DNA from 4 places in the Erwinia magellanica genome. Region 3 is predicted to be linked to each of the others. Evidence: predicted binding sites of a transcription regulator. Region 3 holds the regulator's gene; each other region holds the start of a gene.
What was found. The regulator LexA, encoded in region 3, represses DNA repair genes until DNA is damaged. The targets are predictions, from matches to a motif close to TNCTGTATGTACATACAGNA.
Positions count from the first base shown of each region.

Region 1 (5,870 bases), on a different contig from region 3:
TAACCCGCCCGGACGAGCTGTTCCAGCGCATCCTGTCGGTCTGCCGCCCGGCCAGTTGCCATATAGCAGCAGGCGATCTGCTGGCGAAGCGACTCCGGTACAGCCAGCTCACGGTTCAGGCATCGCGCTATCCATGCCGCGGTGGTAGCGGCATCTTTCGCTGCTGGCAGCGTATCGCGTGCCGCTCCCTCCTCTTCCTGCCGGGGCAGCAGCACTTCTGGCTCACCGCCCGCAATCAGGCTGATAGCGGGACAGCGCTGAGGGTTGGCATAGACCTCCCCTTCGGTACCGTTCAGCAGCAGTGCCCGCCCGCCGATAGCCCGGAAAAACTGCCCTACGCGGGGGATATATTCCGGATGAGAGACGCTGGAGAGACGCAGCGCGGCATCTTCCGCAAACGGCGTCGCCAGTTTTGCCAGCGTATGCGCGCTGTTACGTACGCCCATACGCCAGCGCAGCGAGAGCTGCCTTTCCAGCGGCGCACAGAGTGTGGCAACGCTCATAAACACCAGTTCACCCTGCTCAAGCTGCGCCTGCGCCTGCTCAGCAGATTGCACAGCGGCAACGCCCAGCGCCTGAAAGACCGCTTCGCTGGTGACACGGGTAGGATCGTCACTGACGCCATGCACCACAACCGGAAAGCCCAGCCTGCTCAGCAGTAAAGCCAGCAGCGGCGTCAGGTTCCCCTGCTTACGCGCGCCGTTATAGCTTGGGATAACCACCGGCATGGGGTAATGCACAGGCGGAGTGAGCTTCATAACCCGCTCCTGCATCGCCTCATAAAAGCCGAGCATCTCCTCCTCGCCTTCGCCTTTGATGCGCAGCGCAATCAGAATCGTACCCAGCTCCAAATCTGGCACTTCGCCCGCCAGCATCTGGCGGTAAAGCTCACGCGCGGTAGCAAAATCGATATCACGGGCATGGTTTTTACCGCGCCCCACTTCTTTGATGATCTTGTTATATTCCATGCTTCTGCTCTTCGGTTATTAGCGACGACGGCGCGGTGAGGGTTTCTTTCCCGCAGGTGCCAGACTTGCTTTGGGTAACTCGCCTTCCGGCATTGCTGGCTGCTCAATCGGGAAGACCGGCAGCGCCCCCAACAGGCGGGCGCCATAGCTTTTGCTCAGCAGTCGCCGGTCGTAAATGACAATTTCACCAAAACATTCATGGCTGCGGATCAGTCTGCCGACCTGCTGGATCAGATTAAACGAGGCGCTGGGCAGACTTTGTACTTCAAACGGGTAGCGTCTCAGGCTTTTCAGCCACTCTCCCTCGGTCAAAATAACCGGGCTGTCCACCGGAGGGAAAGCAATTTTATGAATATGCACCTGCGACAGCAAATCCCCTTTGAGATCCAGCCCTTCGGCAAAAGATTGCAACCCGACCAGAATGCTGGTTTCCCCCTGCTCAACGCGCTTGCGGTGCAGCGCCACCAGCGCAGGACGGGGTTTATCGCCCTGTACCAGCATCATCAGACGCAGCTCAGGCAGATAAGAGAGGAACTGCTGCATCGCACGGCCGCTGGCAAACAGCACTAAGATGCCTTTGTGCAGGCCAAGTTTAATTTGCGCCCGGAAGAAGTGCGCCATCTCCGCCAGATGCTTCACTTCGTTAGCCAGCATCGGCTCATACTGCATCTGCGGGATCACCAGCTTGCCCTGCTCTATATGGTTAAACGGCGAATCCAGCGCAACAAAACGGTCGCCCACCTTCTCCGACAGGCCGGACATCTCCTGTAGGCGCTGGAAGCTGCTTAGCGAGCGCAGCGTGGCGGAAGTGAGCACCACATGGGGGATTTTGCGCCACAGCAACTTTTCCAGCTGATCGCTGACGCGGATGCCGGCGCAGTGAAGCATTAAGTGGACGTTGCCGTCGCGGATCTCTCTGGTTGCCCATTTAGAGACCGGTGCGCCAGAGGCTTTTTCCATCGCCGCCAGTTTCCAGAGCTTGCTGCTGGCTTCAAACCAGCCAAGCGCTTTATTCATCTGGATCAGCGCGCGGTGCAGCCTGACCACATCAAACTGCCCCGACTTTTCGCTTAAATCGTTCAGCAGCGCTTCCGCCAGCCCGCGCAGACCATCGCACAGTTTGAACAGACGGGCGCACAGGGTCAGCACTTCTTCGGGAAGCAGCCCCATTTCAAAACGGTATTCGCCCTCCTGATTGCCGGGCGGCAGCAGCTGGGCAAGAATATGAGAGAGCTGCTGCAACTGCTCGCGCACCTCTTCACAGTGCGCTTTCAGACGCTCAGGATTGCTCAGGCCTGGCGGCCTTTTGGGGCGAAACTGGGCCAGGCACTGCTCCACAAGGCGGCAGAAGAGATCAAGCTGTAGCGTATTCCAGCCGGGAGTGATTTCCCCGCTCATTTCCAGCGCATCCCGCGCCACATCCGGCAGATGATGCCCTTCGTCCAGCACCAGCAGCAGATTTTTCGGCGGCGGCAGTACCGATTCGGTTTCCAGCGCCGCCATCACTAAAGCATGGTTCGCCACCACCACATCCGCGTTTTCTATTTCACGCCTCGCCACATAGAACGGGCATTCGCGAAACCAGTGACAGTTGCTGCCAAGGCAGTTGGCTTTATCGGTGCTCAGGCGCTGCCAGAGCGAATCTTCAATAGAATCTTCACAGTGATCGCGCAGACCATCCCACTGATGCCGGTTAAGGTTTTTTTCAAGAGTGGTACAGAGCGCCCGCTCATCCTTGCTGGCGGTCATCTGTTCATCCAGAAAGAGCAGCAGATCGCCCTGTTTTTCCTCATCGGTGGCCAGAGCCGACAGATTACGGGGGCAAACATAGCGGCCACGGCCAAAGGCGGCGGTAAACCGCAGATCCGGAATGATCTTCTTCAGCAGCGGTAAATCTTTGCTGAATATCTGATCCTGTAACGCCACGTTAGCCGTACTTACCACCAGCGGTTTCTCTTCCGCGCGGCTGACGGCGATCCCTGGGATCAGGTAAGAAAGCGTTTTCCCCACGCCGGTGGGCGCTTCAATCGCCAGATGACGGCCATCATCCCCCGCCAGCGTTTTCGCCACTTCGGCAATCATCTGCCGCTGCGGTGCGCGGGGAATAAAGTCAGGAATTTGTTGCTGAAGGGTTTTATACCACTCCGCAATTTGCGCTTTTAACGCGGCAGATAACGCCATAACAACCACTTTTTACTGAAACGGCCTGTATTTTTACACAGTATCAGGCTCGCGTCAGCCTTCTTCACTTATTGCCTCGGGGCAGCTCGCAGTTTGGCCAGATGGCAAGAGGCGCAGAACCCGGTGAGAGGCCAGGCAACAGCTGTCATTTGCCTGAATCCGGACAGAGTATTACGCCTGCACGCTGAAGCCGGGCGCGCTGCCCTCCATTCAAAGGTAGAGATTGTGCACGGTTGGGCCTTAAGCTGACCGGCAGCGATCTGCTGGAGGTTCCACCTTCTTATAGGGTCAGCGGCAAATATTCTTTATGAAAAGCTCTGCATATTACCCGGAGTGAAGTACAACTGAAGGCTCTGAGCGTCAACTTTCAAAAGGTCACGCATGTCTGAACAAAATCTGGTTTTTCCTGCACGCGTGCTGCGTGGTGCGGGCGTTATTCATCAGTTAGGTGAGATCTGCCGGGAACTGGGCCAGCGCGCGCTGTTAATAGGCGGACATCAGGCGATAAAAGCTGTGGAGTCCCAGGTTCGCACCCAGCTTGCCGATGCTGAAGTGACCCTGCTGGGCTGCGAATGGTTTGGCGGCGAAACGTCTCTGGCGCAAATTCAGCGGCTGGGGGAGCTGGCAACCTCTTTGAATGTCGAGGTGATCATCGCCGCTGGCGGCGGAAAATCGCTGGATACCTGTAAAGCGGTAGGCGCGGAACATAACCTGCCGGTAATCACTATTCCGACCATTGCTGCCACCTGCTCAGCCGTTACGCCGCTGACGATTCGGTATGATGACAACGGAAATTTCCACGATATTTTCCCGCTGTCACAGGCACCGGCAGCGGTGATTATCGACAGCGAACTGCTGGCCCAGGCGCCCTTGCGCTGGCTGTCGGCTGGGCTGGGCGATACGCTGGCGAAATGGTATGAGTTCCGCGCCGTCAGTCAGCGCCATCCACCGGTTGATGCCAGCGCCAGGTCCTCGCTGGCGCACAGCCAGATTTGCTATGAAGTGATTGCCCAACATGGCCCGAAAGCCTGTGAAGCGGTGCGCAAAAATCTGCCGGATTACCATCTTGATCAGGCCTTAGACGCAATCTTTACCTATGCCGGGCTGACCTCGCTGATGAGCAACGGCGCTCACGCTGCGGCGGCACACGCCATTTATGAAGGCTTTACTTTCTGCGACAAAACCCGTGAGTTTGGTCACGGCCTGCTGGTGGCCTACGGTAATCTCTGCCTGTTGGCGCTGGAAAACCGTCCTGATGAAGAACTGCTGCACGAGATGGCGCTGGCCCGCCAGTGTGGCGTACCACTCACTCTTAAGGAGATTGCCGATCTGACCGATGAGGAACTGGCGATAATTGTTCGCGAATCCGTGCACGCGCCAGATATGGAAAATATGGCGCACCCGGTCACTGTTGAGGCGCTTTATCAGGCTATCCGCCGGGTGGAAGCGCTGGCGGTCGGGCGGTAATGTTCCTTTATTTCTGGTCTGGAAACGGCAGACGGTGATCCCGCAGCGTCACTGCTGACAGTGCCCTGCGGAGACTGCATAAGAGTTGCAGGCTCCGCAGGATAGCGATGCCTTCCGGTTCAACTAGCCGGATCGCCCTGAAAAACTGGTGCCATCCGGCTATGCTGACCGCCTGCGGAGGCGCCGCCAGAAGAGAATGTGCTGACGAACTTCTCTTGTACCGCAGTGGTTATCCCGCGACCTCACTCTCCAGCTTGGTTTGCCCTAAACGACCAACAAATGGCAAGCGCAGCGCCGGAGATTTCACATCAATGCCCATATTGAAGCCCAGAATATTCACTTCCAGCCCCTCTTCTCCTCCCAGGGTCAGGCCCAGCACGCCCAACAGCGAAAGCTGTAGCCCGCGGCCTGATGGTGGTAAGCCAACCGGATTTTTAAGCGGACGGAAATCTTTTCCAATGGCGTTAGCAGGCAAATCGAGCCGGAGCGTGGGCACTTCCCTGCCAATATGCGCCAGAAAGGTGTTGCTGTTCGGGCCGGGCCAGACCCGGTAGGTATGCGGCCAGGGATAACTTTTTATCGCTTTCTCGATTTGCGGGATCATTGCCGCGGCAGCAGTTCCACGGTGGTCAACAATCAGCTGCGGCTTTGCGCCAAACCAGTAGCCGTCCGGCAGCGCATAATTTTCGCGGATAACGTTGCTGCTGCCCCAGCTCACCACCTCATAGCGGCTGAATTGCGTCTCCCCTGCCTTTTTAAATATGATCCAGGGGTGCACGGCAAACAGTCCCCGCCAGCCAAAGGTCGGGGCGACATAGACCTGCACGATGGCCATCTGGCGGAAAGTTACCGGGTCTGGCGCCATCTCCGCAGAGTCGCGTCTTGCGGTAGACCAGCTCTGTCCGCGGAGTTCCACACCGCTGTGCGTGGCTTTATAGTAGCTCTGACCAAAAGAGAGCAGCATGATGCAAAGAAAGCCTAAAGTGATGAATTTCAAATAGAGCATAGTTCCTTTGTCCACCCCTACTGAGCGGGTAAAAAATGTGTTTCGGATTGGGTTGATTTCGCGGCTGGGACAGGGCGTCGTCAGACTCGGGGAAGGTGATATTTGTCACATTACTGAAATAGCTGCCGCTGTTCAATGATTATTCTTTGCACAGCATAATGTGTGCAATGAGCGGCAAAATGGTGCGCTGCTGCGGTTGTTCTGCCACTAACACGCGGGCCGTTAATTCAGCGAATTGCCGTGAGCGC
Region 1 covers NZ_JBCHVC010000002.1:602,678-608,547, reverse strand. The annotation lists gene ybiB (DNA-binding protein YbiB) at 1-968, opposite strand, end outside; gene dinG (ATP-dependent DNA helicase DinG) at 987-3,149, opposite strand; partial or broken gene AAH450_RS10140 (agmatinase) at 3,386-3,497, shown strand; gene AAH450_RS10135 (iron-containing alcohol dehydrogenase family protein) at 3,531-4,616, shown strand; gene AAH450_RS10130 (DUF3750 domain-containing protein) at 4,846-5,622, opposite strand.
Region 1: the regulator LexA is predicted to act here: its motif matches at 3,173-3,192, upstream of dinG (ATP-dependent DNA helicase DinG).

Region 2 (5,870 bases), on a different contig from region 3:
GCAAACCACAGCATCACACAGATTACGCCAAGCAGGCCGCCGTGGAATGACATGCCGCCATCCCAGACTTTGAACAGATAGAGCGGATTATCCAGAAACAGCGGCAGATTGTAGAACAGCACATAGCCAATACGTCCGCCCAGAAACACGCCCAGGAAACCGGCATAGAGCAGATTCTCAACTTCTTCTTTTTTCCAGCCGCTGCCGGGTTTGTTGGCACGACGTACGGCCAGCCACATGGCAAAAATAAAGCCGACAAGGTACATCAGTCCGTACCAGTGCAGAGAGATTGGCCCGACGGAGAAAATCACCGGGTCAAATTGGGGGAAAGCCAGATAGCCGTTGTTCATCTTTCACCATTTTTAAAGTCTGTCCTGACCGGCAGGCGACGGAACCAGCGCGCGGGGCGCTGCATTAAGGCGCGCATCATAGCACAGCGGGAATTGTTGCGATCCGGCGGAACTGTAAACTTTGTTAAGAGTGCTAGCGGCCGCCCCGGATCAGGCCGCCAAGCCCCTGCCGCTCCATAAAGGCGGCGATCTGGCTACGCACTTCGCTGGCCAGCGTCGCCCGGAGGCTCTGCTCTGCAAGCAGCCTTGCTTCCTGATAATCGATATGTTGTAGAAGGTATTTCACCCTGGCAACATTACGACCATTCATACTGAGATGGTGATATCCCAGACCAACCAGCACGGCCACACAGATTGGATCGCCCGCCATTTCGCCACACAGACAAAGCTCAATACCCGCTTTTTCCGCTTCCAGCGCGATGGTTTTCAGACCTCTCAGCACGGCAGGATGCAGGCTGTCATACAGATTGGCAACGCGGGTATTATTGCGATCCACGGCAAGCAGATACTGTGTCAGATCGTTGGTGCCCACAGAGACAAAATCCACGCGCCCGGTGAGATGGCCGATCATAAAGATCATTGAGGGCACCTCGATCATCACGCCGATCCTGGGGCTGGGGATGGCGTAGCCCAGCATCTCTTCCACTTCACGAGCGGCACGATCGATCAGCCGTTTCGCTTCGTCAATTTCATCAATGCTGGTGATCATCGGCAGCAGGATACTGAGATTATCGCTGGCGACGTTGGCGCGCAGCATGGCCCGTACCTGGACCAGGAAAATTTCCGGCTGGTCGAGCGTCAGGCGAATGCCTCGCCAGCCCAGGCAGGGGTTCTCTTCAGAGATAGGCATATAGGGCAGCTGCTTATCCGCCCCCACGTCCAGGGTTCTCAGCGTAACGGGTTTCTCCAGAAACAGCTGAAGCATGCCCTGGTACTGCGCCACCTGCTCCTCTTCCGAGGGGAAGCCGTTTTGCAGCATAAAGGGAATTTCGGTGCGGTAGAGTCCGACGCCATCAACCCAGCTTCCCTGCGCTTTTTCATGTTCGGCGCTAAGCCCGGCGTTCAGCATCACCTTAACCAGTTCGCCGCTTTTAAGCCTGGCGGGCTGTTCAACCACATCTTCGGCCAGCTTGCTCAGCTCATTTTCTTCGCTGATCAGCCGCTGGTACTCCTGCACCAGCACCGGCTCGGGATCCACTAACAGCTCGCCGCGATAGCCATCTACTATCAGCAGCCTGCCGTGCAGCAGCTCGGGCTGAATATCTGCCCCCATTACCGTCGGGATGCCCATCGCGCGTACCATAATAGCCGCATGGGAGTTTGAGGCGCCATCTCTGACCACCACCCCGGATAACCGGCCGTGAGGCAGCTCCGCCAGCGTGGTAGCTGTCAGCTCGTCGGCCACCAGTACAAACCGTTCAGGCCAGGTATTGGTGCCCTGCACGGTATCGTCGAGGTGAAACAGCAGCCGCTGCCCCAGAACGCGTAAATCGCCGGAACGCTCCCGCAGATAGCTGTCTTGCAGGCTGGCAAACTGGGCCGCAAACTTCTCAATGACTTTCTTCACCGCCCACTCGGCAACCGATCCTGCATCAATCTCGGCATAGAGATCTTTTTTCAGCCGGTTGTCGCTGAGCAAGTGTGAATAGAGATCGAAGATTGCCGCGCTCTCTTTATGCATGCTGGCAGTAAAGCGTTTGCTGTAGCGCCGGAATTCGCTGGAGGCTTCATCCATCGCCAGCGAGAGGCGCTCACGCTCACGATGGGTATCAAGAGTGGAGGCCGCGAAAACAAGCTCAAGGGAAGGCTGCGTGGTATCCACCCACCCTTCTGCAACCGCCACGCCCGGCGATGCGGCCAGCGCACGGATCCGCGTCTGACGATATTGCCCAAACAGCGCATTCAGCTGGGATTGCGACAGGATGGTCGCCATCTGTGTCGCCAGGGTGACCAGGAATGACTCTTCACTCTCGTCGAACTGACGATGCTCCCGCTGCTGAACAACCAGTACCCCCAGCAGCTGACGACGGCTGATAATAGGCACGCCCAGGAACGAGCGGAAACGCTCTTCTTTTACGGAGGGAATATATTTGAAGCTGGGGTGACTCTGCGCATCAGCAAGGTTAATTGGCTCAGCCAGCCTGCCCACCAGCCCGACAATCCCTTCGTCAAAGGCGAGTGCCACAGTGCGACCACGTGGCTTTTTCAACCCACGTGTCGCCATCAGGTAATAGCAGCGGCGATCGTGATCGGCAAGGTAGACCGAACAGACTTCGGTTTCCATCGCCAGGCAGATCTCGTTGACCAGGATATCCAGCGCCTCCGTGAGCCGGGGCGCTCCTGCCACTTTTTCAACTATTTCGCGAAGCTGTGTGAGCATAATCCAGGTGGCTTAACCTCTCTTCCGTCGATAAGCAGGCATATTTCGCTGTGCGGTACTCTCCTGCAACGGCATCACCACGCTGGCAAACTCTTTCATCACCCGACGATAAACGTCGCGTTTGAACGAGACTACCTGACGAACCGGATACCAGAAGCTGACCCAGCGCCAGCCATCAAATTCCGGCGTGCTGCTGGTTTGCATGTTGATATCCGCGTCATTGCACAATAATTGCAGAAGAAACCATTTCTGTTTCTGGCCGATACAGACCGGCTTTGTATCCCAACGCACCAAACGTTTTGGCAACTTGTAGCGTAACCAGTTTCGGGTAGAGGCAAGGATGCGAACATCTTTGCGGTGCAAACCGACTTCTTCGAAAAGTTCCCGGTACATCGCCTGTTCTGCCGTCTCCCCAGCATTAATCCCTCCCTGGGGAAACTGCCAGGAGTGCTGACCAAAACGCCTGGCCCACACTACCTGTCCCTGCCTGTTACAAATTACGATACCAACATTCGGGCGGTAGCCATCATCATCGATCACTGGACTACCTCTAACTAAAACTCGGATGTTCTGATTGTTTCATACTCCTCACAGGTGGTAAACCACTGCTTTACGCCCTCAGCACGCGGTAAACGCGGGATAACTTGCCCTTCCGGGCCGAGTTATAAACAGAATAAGGTGTGAAAGCGCGATCTTATTCACGTTTTCTGTGGATAGCTTTGTGCAGAACTCTGTTAACCATTGGGGAAAACTTTTTCCTGCCCCTGCCGCTCAGGCGCGGGCCGTTTTAATAACTTACTCTAAGTATTAGGATTTATCCGGATATACAGGCTCCTGCTGGTCTGTTCATCCTGTTGTCACAGTGCTATGCCGCGCAACTGGCGAAAGATCGAGCACTGCACTTTTTATCCACAGGTTATGCCGCTGAGTTAAGCATAAATCGTGCAAAAAGTCGTAAATCCATGCCGTCAAGGCTGTAAATCGAAACAGTAGTGTTGTAAAAAGTGAGTTATCCCATTTTTCTGTGGATAACAGGGGGTGTGATCCTGTTCATTGTCGGTGACAACTTTGGCATAACCTTGCGGACGCGCGCTGTTTTCCCGCCACAGGAAAATAAAAAAGCATGATTTATCATGTTATTATTCCTGTTTTACACAATCATTTTTTGCGGCTGAGCCTCAGCGCAAAAGTGTGGTTATTTTTTAACCAACTACAGCGAGTTATTCATGGGCGGTGATCTTATCCCGGTGCCCTCTCCGGAAAACGAGGGGGTTCTGCTGGCACGTGCTCAGCACCTGGCGGGTTATACCCTGGGTGAGCTGGCAGAGCGCGGAGGGTTGGCGATCCCTCAGGATCTCAGAAGGGATAAAGGCTGGGTTGGCATGCTGCTGGAACGCTATCTGGGTGCCAGCGCAGGCAGTAAACCGGAACAGGATTTTGCGGAGATCGGCGTTGAGCTGAAAACCATTCCGGTTGATGCACTGGGTCGTCCGCTGGAGACGACTTTTGTTTGCGTCGCCCCGTTAACCGGCAATACGGGCGTCACCTGGCAGACAAGCCATGTTCGCCACAAGCTGCAAAGGGTTCTCTGGGTTCCCGTTGAAGGGGATCGCGCTATTCCGCTGGCTGAACGCCGCGTCGGTGCGCCGCTGTTATGGAGTGCCAGTGCAGAAGAAGAGGCGCTGTTGCAGCGAGACTGGGAAGAGTTAATGGATATGATTGTGTTGGGACAGGTAGAGCGCATCACCGCCCGGCACGGGGAAGTGCTGCAAATTCGCCCCAAAGCGGCTAACAGTAAGGCGCTGACGGAAGGAATTGGCGAAAACGGTCAGCCGATTATGACCCTTCCCCGCGGCTTCTATCTGAAGAAATCTTTTACTGGCCCGCTGCTGGCTCGCCATTTTTTATTGTAGGAGCTGAAGCCACGGATGGCGGGCAGCCCAGGGGTTGCGTATACTCCCCGTTTACTTTTCGTTTAGGATGCAATGTTAGTATGTTTGATTGGATTGCAGATCCCAATGCCTGGCTGGCCCTTGGTACGCTGACGATTCTTGAGATCGTTTTGGGTATTGATAATATTATTTTCCTCTCTCTGGTTGTCGCCAAACTTCCGAAACATCAGCAGAATGCCGCCCGCCGCATGGGTCTGGCTGGCGCGATGTTAATGCGTCTGGGCCTTCTGGCCTCTATCGCCTGGGTTATCCGCCTGACCACGCCGCTGTTCACGCTGATGGATCACAGCTTCTCCGCCCGCGATCTCATCCTGCTCTTTGGCGGCCTGTTCCTGCTGTGGAAATCGAGCGCGGAAATCCATGAGACGATCGAAGGTGGTGAAGAGGAGCATCAGACCAACGTCCATTCGTTTATTGGTGCCATCGTACAAATTATGCTGCTGGATATCATCTTCAGCCTGGACTCGGTCATTACCGCCGTGGGCCTTTCCGATCACCTGATTATTATGATGGCTGCCGTGGTAATAGCGGTTGGCGTTATGATGTTTGCCGCCAGATCGATTGGGGAATTTGTAGAGCGTCACCCTTCCGTTAAAATGCTGGCGCTGGCGTTCCTTATTCTGGTCGGCTTTACGCTGATTCTGGAAAGTTTCAATGTCCACGTGCCAAAAGGTTACATCTATTTCGCCATGTTCTTCTCAATGGCGGTTGAGTGCCTGAATCTGATGCGCAGTAAAAAGAAACTTGCCTGATCTGAGGCAGGCCGCTTACCCGGCCTGCCCCCTGCCTGTAATATCATTTTACGAATAAAGTCAATGGCACCACGTGCTTGCTCCACACTTTCGGAGTTCTTCTACTGATCCCCTGTACAAAATGCGTTATAAACAGACGCATCAGTTTCAGGTATTAAGGGAGAGAGATATGAAGTATGTGTTTGGCGCAGCGGCGCTGATGTTGGCCACACTGGTCAGCGGGTGCAGCAGTGATTACGTCATGGCCACCAGGGAAGGCAATATGATCATGACTCAGGGAAAACCTGAAATAGATAAAGAGACCGGCCTGGTGAAATATACTGACCGTTCAGGGCATGAGTTGCAGATTAATGGTGATGAAGTTTCCTCCATTGTTGAACGCTAAGAGACCTTACGCCACCCGTTTATTCTGCCAGGGTGGCTCTCTCCGCACTTC
Region 2 covers NZ_JBCHVC010000005.1:292,049-297,918, reverse strand. The annotation lists gene lgt (prolipoprotein diacylglyceryl transferase) at 1-350, opposite strand, end outside; gene ptsP (phosphoenolpyruvate--protein phosphotransferase) at 484-2,730, opposite strand; gene rppH (RNA pyrophosphohydrolase) at 2,743-3,270, opposite strand; gene mutH (DNA mismatch repair endonuclease MutH) at 3,957-4,643, shown strand; gene AAH450_RS18230 (TerC family protein) at 4,724-5,434, shown strand; gene AAH450_RS18225 (YgdI/YgdR family lipoprotein) at 5,604-5,819, shown strand.
Region 2: the regulator LexA is predicted to act here: its motif matches at 3,703-3,722, upstream of mutH (DNA mismatch repair endonuclease MutH).

Region 3 (5,870 bases):
GCTGCAATTCACATTAATAAAGTTTTATGGATATTCTTTGGCACAGTTTACTGGCGCTCAATTCATTAACGGGCGTTAACAGGTTAGCTTTAGTGCAAATCTCTTTCAGTTCCAGCGTAAGTTCAATGATTTAGCGCCGTAAAACCTGGCTGAGAGAGGCGTGTTGCCTGAATTCGGCGTTTTGCGGTGGGCGTGATAACATAACAATCTGATCTGGCCTGAGGGGAAAGTTATGAGCATAAGCAGTCCTGAAAAAATCCTGTCGCAGGCGGAAACGATCTGCCAGCAACGTAATGTCAGGCTGACGCCTCAACGCCTGGAAGTGCTGCGCTTAATGAGCCAGCATCAGGGTGCGATCAGTGCTTATGACCTGCTGGACTTGCTGAGAGCATCAGAGCCTCAGGCCAAGCCGCCTACCATCTATCGCGCGCTCGATTTTCTGCTGGAGCAGGGTTTTGTCCACCGCGTGGAATCGACGAACAGCTATGTGGTTTGCCATCATTTCGAACAACCTTCACACACATCAGCCATGTTAATTTGCGACAGGTGTGGTTCCGTCGCGGAACAGCAGGCGGAAGGCGTGGAGAATATCCTGAAATCACTGGCACTAACTTCCGGATTCGCCCTGGCGCATAGCGTTATTGAAGCTCATGGTTTATGCCATACTTGCGTTGAAGTTGAAGCCTGTACCCATCAGGATGCGTGCCAGCACGATCATACCCCCGCCCCGAAGAAACGCGGGCGTTAAGAAGCATTAACGCTTAAAAGCGCGGGCTTCAGATGCGGAATAATAAAAATTTGCCGGGTCAGGAGCGCTGCCACAAGGCGGGCCTAAAGCAAAAGCGCTGGTTCTCTGTAACGCAGACTGGTTGCCCTGTGAAGTGACAAACTTACACTGAAAATTTGCTACAGAGCAGACAGGCTCAAATGGATGCTATACAGGGATTTTGCCGCGGAGGGATGGTGCCAGAAGAGTGAATTATCTATTTGAAGGGCGAGAGTAAACAAGGTGTCTGAAGGGATTAAGTGGCACAGTCCATGTGCCTGGGTAGGAGCATCGTCCTGAAACGCTAAATTCTTGTCAGAGAATTCTCTGGCTGTCAGAAACGGTGGTTATTATGGGTTTCCCATTCGCTGAGTTCTTTCTCAGCCTGGTCTTTACCATAACCGTAACGTTCCTGAATCTTGCCAACAAGCTGATCGCGTTTGCCTTCAACAACAGTCATGTCGTCATCGGTCAGCTTGCCCCATTTTTCTTTAAACTTACCTTTCAACTGTTTCCAGTTACCGCCGGCTTCGTCTTTATTCATCTTGTCTCTCCTCGACCTTAGGTTTACACAGCTTTAGGATTATCTTGTCAGCGAAACTGAGAGCAACAACATAAAACGCTGCTCAATCGCCTGACATACGATAATTATAGTAGAAGATTAGAATCTTGCTCTGTTTGGCAAAATTTTACGCCAGAATCAAAACCGATGCACAACGCGCCCTGTAAAAAGGCGTTGTAAATCAGCCATTAACGAAGCGGCAGAGGAGAGTAACAAATAATTTCACTGCGCGAACCAGCTGTTGTTTTGCCAGTGTCGACGCCAGATAAGCCAGAGCGTCAGCCCACGCAGCAGCAGGAATACCGTCACTGCAAGCCACAGCCCATGGTTGCCCAGCAGCGGAACGGTAAACAGCGTCAGGCCATACCCCGCAGCCGCAATCACCATACCATTACGCATTTCGCTGGCTCGCGTTGCACCGATAAACATACCATCAAGCAGATAGCACCAGACTCCGCAGAGGGGCAGCACGATCTGCCAGAACAGGTAACTGTCGGCCTGCTGTTGCAGGGACGGAATGGAGGTCAGCAAGGCGACTATCTGCGGCCCTGTAAGACCATAAATCAGGGAAAAAGCCAGCGCCACAAGCCCTGCCTGACGACAGGCGGCGCGCCAGACGGAGAGCAACTTCTCTGCGTTTTTGGCCCCAAAGGCCTCGCCAGAGCAGGCTTCAACGGCATAGGCAAAGCCATCCAGCGCATAGGCCGTAAATGTCAGGAACATAAGCAGCACCGCATTGACGGCGACAACTTCGCCCCCCAGCCGCGCCCCCAGAACCGTCAGTGAGGCGAAGCAGAGTTGCAGCAGCAGGGAGCGCAGCATAATGTCGCGATTGAGACGCAACAGCCGCCCGATGTTGCCCCGCCAGGCCGTTTTTAACACCGGCAGCGAAATACCGCGCAGCTTCAGCACGCGCCACACCATCACTAAACCGATAATCATGGTGACATATTCCGCTATGGCCGTCGCGGCAGCGGCACCCTGCACGCCCCATTTCAGGCCAATCACCAACCAGAGATCCAGCGCGATATTCACCACGTTCCCCACCACCAGCAGGATCACCGGCGCTCGCGCATACTGAACGCCCAGCAGCCAGCCAAGCAGCACCAGATTCGCCAGCGTGGCGGGTGCGCTGAGCCAGCGAATATTCATAAACAGGGCGGCCTGATGCAGCACCTCTTTGTCGCCCCCAACAAGGGAAAGCGCAAGATGCGTTAAGGGAGATTTCAGGAGAACAAACAGCAGGCCAGCGGCCACGGCTATCAGGAGGGGTTGCATCAGCGCACGAGCCAGAGCAGGTTTATCTCCGGCGCCAAAAGCTTGTGCCGTGAGGCCGGTAGTACTCATGCGTAAAAACAGCAGCAGCATAAAGAGAAAGCTGGTGGCCGTGGTGCCAACGGCTACGCCACCAAGATAGGCAGGCTTATCCAGATGGCCAACGACCGCCGTATCCACCAGCCCCAGTAGCGGCACGGTGATATTTGACAGGATCATTGGCAGCGCCAGCCGCCAGAGATGTTTATCCGAGGGGGAAAATAATCGCATTATCATCCACTGTGCGACTGGCTAATAAGCACTATCGCGGCACCAGGCCGGTGCCGCGATACCAATGACGCACCGCTCTGAGGGTGCGCCCGGCCCCGATCGTTAGAGCCAGTTACCGTTGCGGATCACGCCCACGGCCAGCCCTTCAATCGACAGCGTCTGCTGACGCAGGTCGACAACGATCGGTTGGAAATCGCTGTTTTCAGGGAGTAAATGCACAATATTTCCCTGTTTTTTAAGGCGTTTTACCGTGACCTCATCATCAATACGCGCCACCACTACCTGGCCGTTACGGACATCCTGAGTTTTATGCACGGCAAGCAGGTCGCCATCCATAATACCGATGTCTTTCATCGACATCCCGCTGACGCGCAGCAGGAAATCGGCACCGGGTTTAAACAGGCCCGGATCCACCTTGAAATGCCCTTCAATATGCTGCTCTGCCAGTAAAGGCTCCCCGGCAGCAACGCGCCCTATCAGCGGCAACCCTGTCTCATCTTCCATCATCAGGCGGATACCGCGTGATGCGCCAGAGACAATTTCAATCACGCCTTTACGCGCCAGCGCTTTGAGGTGCTCTTCAGCCGCATTAGGGGAACGGAAGCCGAGCTGCGCAGCAATTTCCGCCCGCGTCGGTGGCATGCCGGTCTGGTTAATGTGGTCGCGTATCAGGTCATAAACCTGCTGCTGCCTTGCCGTTAGTGCTTTCATCCCGCCCCCTGGTTGTTTATACAGTCGACTGTGAGTATATACAGGTATTTGCGCATTGAAAACCTAAACCTGCTTAAATAGCGGCGGTTCGCTAAAAACGGGAAAACATCCCGTAATTAACCCATTAACAGCATTACCCACACAAAAATAGCGAGTAATATCGTCAGCAGCACAGCAGCAGAGCCCATGTCCTTCGCGCGGCCAGACAACGGATGGAATTCACTGCCAATACGGTCCACCACCGCCTCCAGCGCACTATTGAGGATCTCTACGATGATGACCAGCACCACAGACCCTATCAGCAGCACTCGCGTAATGGCATCCACGTCGAGCCAGCAGGCGACGAGGGTGGCAATAACGGCAGCCACCGCCTCCTGCCGAAAAGCCGCCTCGTTTTGCCAGGCAGCGCGTATTCCTTTCCACGAGTAGCCAGCGGCTTTTATAATGCGGGTCAGTCCGGTGACGTTATTTGCCATAATGAGGGAACCCTTTGTGATGATTAACGTCAATGTCTGGGTGGCGCACAATTTGCAACACCACAGATCTCACTGGCGCTTTCTGGTATGCTTGCGGCGCTTTGCTAACAAGAGGCTTCATGTTGTCTATGTCAGGTTGGCGTAATTTATATTATAAACTATTGAATTTACCGGTTAAATTTCTGGTAAAGAGTAAAGCGATTCCTGCCGAGCCGGTCACTGAGCTGTCGCTCGACACATCGCGCCCTATTATGTATGTGCTGCCCTATGATTCAAAGGCCGATCTGCTGGCGCTGCGTGAACAGTGCCGCAAACAGGATCTCCCCGATCCGCTGGAGCCGCTTGAAATCGACGGAACGGTACTGCCTCGTCACGTCTTTATCCATGACGGGCCGCGTGTTTTCCCCTATTTCGTGCCAAACGTGGAGTCGGTGAAACTCTTCCATGAGTACCTGGATCTCCACCGCAGCAATCCTTTGCTGGATGTGCAGATGGTGCCGGTCTCGGTGATGTTTGGTCGGGCACCTGGCCGCGAAGTGCAGGGTGACGATCAACCCCATCTGCGCGTGCTGAATGGTGTACAGAAATTCTTTGCCGTGCTCTGGTTAGGCCGCGACAGCTTTGTGCGTTTTTCGCCTATGGTGTCGCTTCGCCGCATGGCTACCGAACACGGTACGGATAAAAGCATTGCGCAGAAGCTGGCAAGAGTGGCGAGAATGCACTTTGCCCGCCAGCGTCTGGCTGCGGTGGGTCCCCGTCTGCCCGTCCGTCAGGACCTTTTCAACAAGCTGTTGCAGTCGAAAGCCATTGCCAAAGCCGTAGAGGATGAGGCGCGCAGCAAGAAAATCTCCCACGAGAAAGCCCAGCAGAATGCCATTGAGCTGATGGAAGAGATTGCCGCGGATTTCTCCTATGAAGCGATTCGCCTGACGGACCGCATCATGGGCTGGACATGGAGCCGACTCTATCAGGGTATTAACGTCAACGGCGGTGAGCGTGTGCGTCAGCTGGCTCAGGACGGTCATGAGATCGTTTATGTGCCCTGCCACCGCAGCCATATGGATTACCTGCTGCTCTCTTATGTGCTCTATCACCAGGGTCTGGTGCCGCCGCACATCGCTGCCGGTATTAACCTGAACTTCTGGCCAGCTGGCCCGATTTTCCGCCGTCTGGGTGCCTTCTTTATCCGGCGTACCTTTAAAGGTAACAAGCTCTACTCCACCGTGTTCCGCGAATATTTGGGTGAACTGTTTACCCGTGGCTATTCGGTTGAATACTTTGTGGAGGGTGGCCGCTCACGTACCGGTCGTCTGCTGGACCCGAAAACCGGCACGCTGTCGATGACGATTCAGGCGATGCTGCGCGGTGGTAACCGTCCTATCACGCTGGTGCCGATCTATATCGGCTATGAGCATGTGATGGAGGTAGGCACTTACGCAAAAGAGCTGCGCGGTGCCACCAAAGAGAAAGAGGGCTTTATGTCGATGGTTCGCGGGCTGCGTAAGCTGCGTAATCTCGGCCAGGGCTACGTGAACTTTGGTGAGCCTTTGCCCCTGGTGGCTTATCTCAACAAGCATGTGCCGGAGTGGCGGGAAGCTATCGACCCGATTGAAGCACAGCGCCCGGCCTGGCTGACGCCAGCGGTCAATGATATTGCTCAGCGCGTAATGGTGAGCATTAACAATGCCGGGGCCGCGAACGCGATGAACCTTTGCGTGACGGCGCTGTTGGCCTCCCGCCAGCGCTCTCTGACGCGTGAGCAGCTTATCGGTCAGCTGACCTGTTATGTACAGCTGCTGCGCAACGTGCC
Region 3 covers NZ_JBCHVC010000003.1:533,153-539,022, forward strand. The annotation lists gene zur (zinc uptake transcriptional repressor Zur) at 233-748, shown strand; gene AAH450_RS14220 (CsbD family protein) at 1,101-1,310, opposite strand; gene dinF (MATE family efflux transporter DinF) at 1,551-2,873, opposite strand; gene lexA (transcriptional repressor LexA) at 2,976-3,584, opposite strand; gene AAH450_RS14235 (diacylglycerol kinase) at 3,701-4,060, opposite strand; gene plsB (glycerol-3-phosphate 1-O-acyltransferase PlsB) at 4,189-5,870, shown strand, end outside.

Region 4 (5,870 bases), on a different contig from region 3:
GGTCCTCCCAATGCTTGAGGCTGGAGTTTGAGCGTCCGGCTTTATTACGTGAATGGCTTCATTATCTGCTCGCGCTGGAAAAGCTCTGGGGCAAAGAGAGCGACTTTGATAAGGACTTCACGCTGGAGTGATTCGTAAGTGACAGGTTCTAATCCTGTAGCGCGTACCATTATTTTTCAGTGAATTACCCGACTTAGCCAGACTTCATTTTTTCCGTGGGGAGGAGTTTGGGAGGGATTTATTAAAAAATAACGGCAGTTTCTGCTCTTCACCGCCACGCCGCTCTCTAAGTTCAAAAGCTTTCTGCGATATTGCACAGGATCCCCCCTGAATCCCGACAATAAAAAACCCCGCCAGGGCGAGGTCGGACGCTATTTAACACGCTACTGAAGAGTAAAATGCCATGAGCCAATCGGGCTTCTGGTGAGCACCATAATTCTCTCCTCGCCGTCAATAACGACATAAAACTGATCTTTTACTTTAAGACGCTTAGGGAAGTCTTCATTTTCATCGTATCGCACCTTTATTTTATCCCCAACGATATGCGCCTCAGCTTTTTTATCGTATTGAGGTAGATATATTGTCTTCTTCACGTTTAGCCTCCTTCTGATAAACCGGGATTACCCTGCGGATTGTCATCAACTCGTTGCGGTAGTAGGGGAACCGCTCTGAAAAGTCATCATGCAGTTGCGCCAGCTTGCACTTCATGTGTTCTACGGGTTTATACGCCGCTGTAAGCATCTTCTGGCGCAGCCAGACTGACACTAATCTTTCCCCGCACTTCTTTGCTATGTACTGCTTCGGTGTAGGGCACAGGTTACCCTCCTGATTGGAGTATATCGCGGGGGCGCTGTTCTGGTAGCTCTGATTTGCGACAGGGGGAAGGGGCGTTGAGTTTTTTATACGCCTTATGGTCATCACCAGCAGAGGCCGGTTGTTTCAGAAACACGCACAAAAAACCCGACCATGATGGTCGGGAAAGGAATCAATATTACTCTTGTATCACACACGCATTCATCCGCATGTGTAGTTTATTTAGCCTACCAGGCAGCCACGATGATTACTGTAGGGACATTCTTAGGTTTGAAACTTCGGAATTTTCTGGTGATTGAGTTTACTCCTGATGAAGAGCCAGGAGCCGGATAACAGGCACAATAAAAATAACGCGATGACCGCCAGGTAGACCTGCTGATTACTTTTACAGTAGGCGTTAGAAGGATCCTTCACGATCGCAGGCGCTGACAATCGCTACAACCCCTCTACACATTTGAGCGGGTGCCAGGATGCAAGTGAACGGTAAACAGGCATGAAATCATGCTTGATTCACCCATTGGATCGTAACGCCACCGGTTACCTTTTAGCCTCCACTCTGGAGGAAACGGTCATGCTTCTCAGAACTGTCTCGCTGACGGTAATTATCTTATACGGACTCATTTCTTCCGAAATGGTGCTGGCTAAAACTGCTCATCTGAGTGACGATCAGATTAAACAGCAGCTTATTGATCAATCCATTGCATCGTATCCAGGCGTATGCGCTTGTCCATTCAACTCAGCAAGAAATGGCAGCAGCTGCGGCAGACGAAGCGCATGGAGCAAAGCTGGTGGCTATGCGCCACTTTGCTATAAAAAGGAAGTTACCAGAGAGATGATCCTGCAATGGCGGCAAAGCAACGATGCCTGACTGTCCCTCTCTGCGGGTATTTATTTTCAGGCTTATTCACTAGTTACAGCGTTGTGGGGTTACCTGCATATAGGCGCCATGGCTATATAGTGCAAAGCTTGCTGGCGCATCCGGGCGTTATAAATATTTTTAATCACAGGCTTTCCCCCCTTCAGCAGTACTGTGGCTTATGTTCTTTAGTTTAATCATCCGTTCAGCAATGATCATGATTATTAAGCAATAATGGCTGCAATGCCATCCGGGGCAACCGCGCAAAGTGCACGAGCGCTAAAATTTTCCTTGATAGCCAGTACCAACCGATATTACTGTATATATATACAGTAATTAACCGGGGGCTTGTTATGGAATTTTTAAAACCTGCTGAAATCAGAGCTGTCATTACTCTGCCATTGTTCATCGACCGCGTACCCTGCGGTTTACCCAGCCCCGCCCAGGACTATGTTGAGCAACGCATTGACCTGAATAATCTGCTTATACAGAAGCCCAGCGCGGCATACTTTGTTCGCGTAAGCGGGGATTCGATGATTGATGTCGGGATAACCGACGGCGATATGCTGGTGGTAGACAGCTCTCTTACCGCCACGCATGGCGATTTTGTAGTGGCTTCCGTTTCAGGCGAGTTCACCGTTAAGGAATTACGTACACGCCCCTTTCTGCATCTTCTGCCGCACAATAGCCGATACTCCCCAATCACCTTTAAATCTGAGGATGAGCTGGAGATATTTGGTGTGGTGACCTTTACCATAAAAGCGTGCCGATAAGATGCCTTTAATGATGTCTACGGCGAATCGTTACTCCGTTCGGGCCTCTCGGGTGCGGCATATCCCGGATCTGTCTGGGCGGCATATCCCGGATCTGTCTGGGCGGTGTATCACCCGTTGTTCAGGAGAGAGTAGTAGTTCGCCGCCTGACCATTACGGGGTTTGATGTTAACCCGCTTAAGAGAGCAGAGGCTGTGGTCGGAACCCATTGCCCCGTGGCGAAAGTCAGTATCAGTTCACTTGCCTGCTTCCGGCCTTAACGGAGTATGGGTGCAGCGATTGTCTGATGCACCTTTTTCCATCGTCACGGTAATGTCATCTGCCTGACACCTGACACCTGACACCTGACACCTGACACCTGACACCTGACACCTGACACCTGACACCTGAAACCTGAAACCTGAAACCTGAAACCTGAAACCTGAAACCTGAAACCTGAAACCTGAAACCTGAAACCTGAAACCTGAAACCTGAAACTGAGCTTTTAGCGCGTCCGGAACGTTCCTGCTCCCCCGCGACTGGCGGTGAAGGTTTTGTTACTCACAAATCCCTTAGTGGGAAGCCCACGGATAGCCAGAGGCACAATCAGGAACAGCACTATCGTTCCGGCACATACACTCCCCGGTATTGCCAGCGCATCTGATTAGCAACCGGCTGCTCACTCCTTGAGGTACGTTTTTTCCTTCGTTCTCTGCATTGATAAAGAACGCCTTAACAGGTTTTATATTTTTTTGATTTATAAGGCCTTTAACAGAATGACTTCTTACCTTGCTGCGATTAATACTTCAGGTAATAACTTTTTTCATCTTAATACATTTGTCAGCTTCTGTTTAAACGCTGCTATCAGGTAGAACGTAAATATTTAATTTAAGTGATAATTATTCCCAGGTCGCAGTAATAAGCATGGTCGCCACGCTATTTATTCGATGATTATTCAGCGCTTCGCTTATAAATTTTTTTTTGCATAAAAAAGCAGAGTGGCTAAGCTTAATAACTGAGTGACGGCACACAGGATAACTCCCTGATAACCTGCCGTTGGTCTGGAAGTTAAAACTAGTACATTCAAAATGAGAGGTATTTATGACTGAACATCGCGGTGGATCCGGTAACTTCGCAGAAAATCCTGAAAAAGCTTCTGAAGCGGGCAAAAAAGGCGGCAAGAATAGCGGTGGTAACTTCGCAAACGATCGTGAAAAAGCCTCCGAAGCCGGTAAAAAAGGTGGTGAACACAGCCACGGTGGCGGACGCAAAGAAAAGTGACAGCTTGTCACTTCTTAATATGAAACAGCCAGCCCGTAATTAAATCAGGTATACTCAGGCTCTCTGTTTCTCATTAAGCCGACCGTATGTGTATAACTGCCTGGGGCGTATAAATAAAATTATACGTTCCGGGCAGTTTTGTTTTAATGCGCAATAGCCCGCCTCCCTGTTTTATCGTCTTAATCAAAAGCCTGCTCCTCAACGATATATTATTAAATGCTCACAATGCTGCGTTCTGCTTATGCTTTTATTTGCCGGGCATGATTTTAATTAATGATGTAAGTGCCATCATGGGGTAAATTTTTAGCGCAATTGTTGCCAGCGTTATTATTTTAACCCGCTGAAACTATTCGCGCAGCGCGTTACAGATGAATTGTCGTTTTATAAGTGGGTAATTATCCTGATGCCGAATTAGTCGGCTGGCGCTTCCTTAGGTTGAGGGGCAGTCAGGCCCGTATTTTTAGCCCATGCCGTTGTGCGGCGCGGCGCGTCAGGAGGTCGCTGAAGCGCGCGGCTTCGCAGCATGTAATCAGGGTAACAGAGTCAGGCTGTAAAACGGTGAGAGCCTGAATCGCCCGCTGGCTTTGCCTTCTTTTTAACCTCTTCCCGATCCGCCTTTCCTGGCTTTTTTCCCACGCCAGTATTCCTCCAGATAAGGCAGCACCTCCAGAAAAAAGATGCCCGAAAGCACGGCAGTAATGTAACCAGCAGGCAACGGGTCATCCCTTTGTTTCAGCTCAAATCGTGCAGGTTCATCCCCCAAACCGAATAATGCCAGGAACTGTGGCCAGTGACGTGAAATGACCAGCAGTAGCGCCATAAGAGGGACCATTTCCAGGAAGCTGTGCACATGTTGCTCAATGGGGGAAACCCGCCTTGCTGTCACGGCATAGCTGACATCCCATAAGGCGGTCGCCTCATGACAGAAAAACAGCACAATCATAAAGGCGATAACCAGCGAGTTGACGTCCAGAAACAGAGCCGCAAGTAATGGCAGGCCCATCTCTAGAAACATCAGAATATGTATGTAAGTTTCTTTAAGCCCCGTTGTCGTTTCAATATCCGTTGCCCTGTGGCAAAGCCAGTCGGCAAAACCGGCAATAAGCCAGACGGGCAGAACAAAGTACAGCAGCAGAAGCATCTGTGGGTCGGAATGATACATTCTGTTTCCCCTTTTTTGACGGCAGGAGATAAAGCTTAGACTCGGGCAGACCATATGCAAGAAATCAGCGAATGACCCTGACCCGAACTCTGGCTCCCTGCAAAACAGAACGCCGGCACGCTCACCCCTCTGAGCGGAGATTGTGCCAATGAAAAATCACGATTTACCGAAGAGCGGCTTGTCCTGACCTTAAGCTGGGCGGGCACGCCGATGGCGGATCCCCTGCCGCAAGCTGGGTTTCTCTGATACCCCTTTCGGAAATGGGCGTAAGAAACAGGGCGGGATTACTCTGGCTGCCCTTAAGTTTTAATCTCAGTATGTGAGGCTCTACCTGTTGATATTTAAGGGTATTTATTTTTCGCCTGGTTTGCTTTATGGTTATAACTCAACCAGAGGAGGATTGACGGAGATGGCTAACGCGCAAGATGATGTAGTGAAAGTACTGGGCGAGGCCGTGTATCAGGTTCTGGCAGAGGGCAGGGAACTGTCAAACGATAGCGTGCGTGAGATGGCACTCTTGTTAAGTGAGGTTGATGAAGATGTGTCAGTGGAATCCGCAGTGGGTGAGCTGCGGCTCTAGCCACAAAAAACCCGACCATAAAGGTCGGGAAAGGAGTGATTATTACTCTTGAACCACACCCGCAATTCTCTGCGTGCGTAGATTATCCAGCCTACACGCCAGCCCAGGGGATTACTCCAGGGGCATTCTTAGGTTTGAAAGTTCAGAGTTATCTGACACCTGCTTCAACTCTTGCAGATAAAAACGGGTGCTGTGACAGCGACAAAAAAGCCCGCAACAAGGCGGGCTAAGTTTTGCTGTGGTTCGTCTTTTTTAGTTTTCATCCGTCAGCTTGCAGCATCAGGTGAACACATTATCGACAATTCCCCGTAAAACTTTAGGGATAAAACACGCGCCTCTGAGATCGTCACTTATTTGATATGAAATTCACTATCTGACGAAGAGGGTTAATAGCACGCAAGAGATTGTTTTGCGTGTCGCCGCGGG
Region 4 covers NZ_JBCHVC010000002.1:325,649-331,518, forward strand. The annotation lists gene AAH450_RS08750 (hypothetical protein) at 384-593, opposite strand; gene AAH450_RS08755 (hypothetical protein) at 1,445-1,681, shown strand; gene umuD (translesion error-prone DNA polymerase V autoproteolytic subunit) at 2,023-2,442, shown strand; gene AAH450_RS08765 (con-10 family general stress protein) at 3,523-3,702, shown strand; gene AAH450_RS08770 (diguanylate cyclase) at 4,298-4,864, opposite strand; gene AAH450_RS08775 (hypothetical protein) at 5,274-5,444, shown strand.
Region 4: the regulator LexA is predicted to act here: its motif matches at 1,985-2,004, upstream of umuD (translesion error-prone DNA polymerase V autoproteolytic subunit).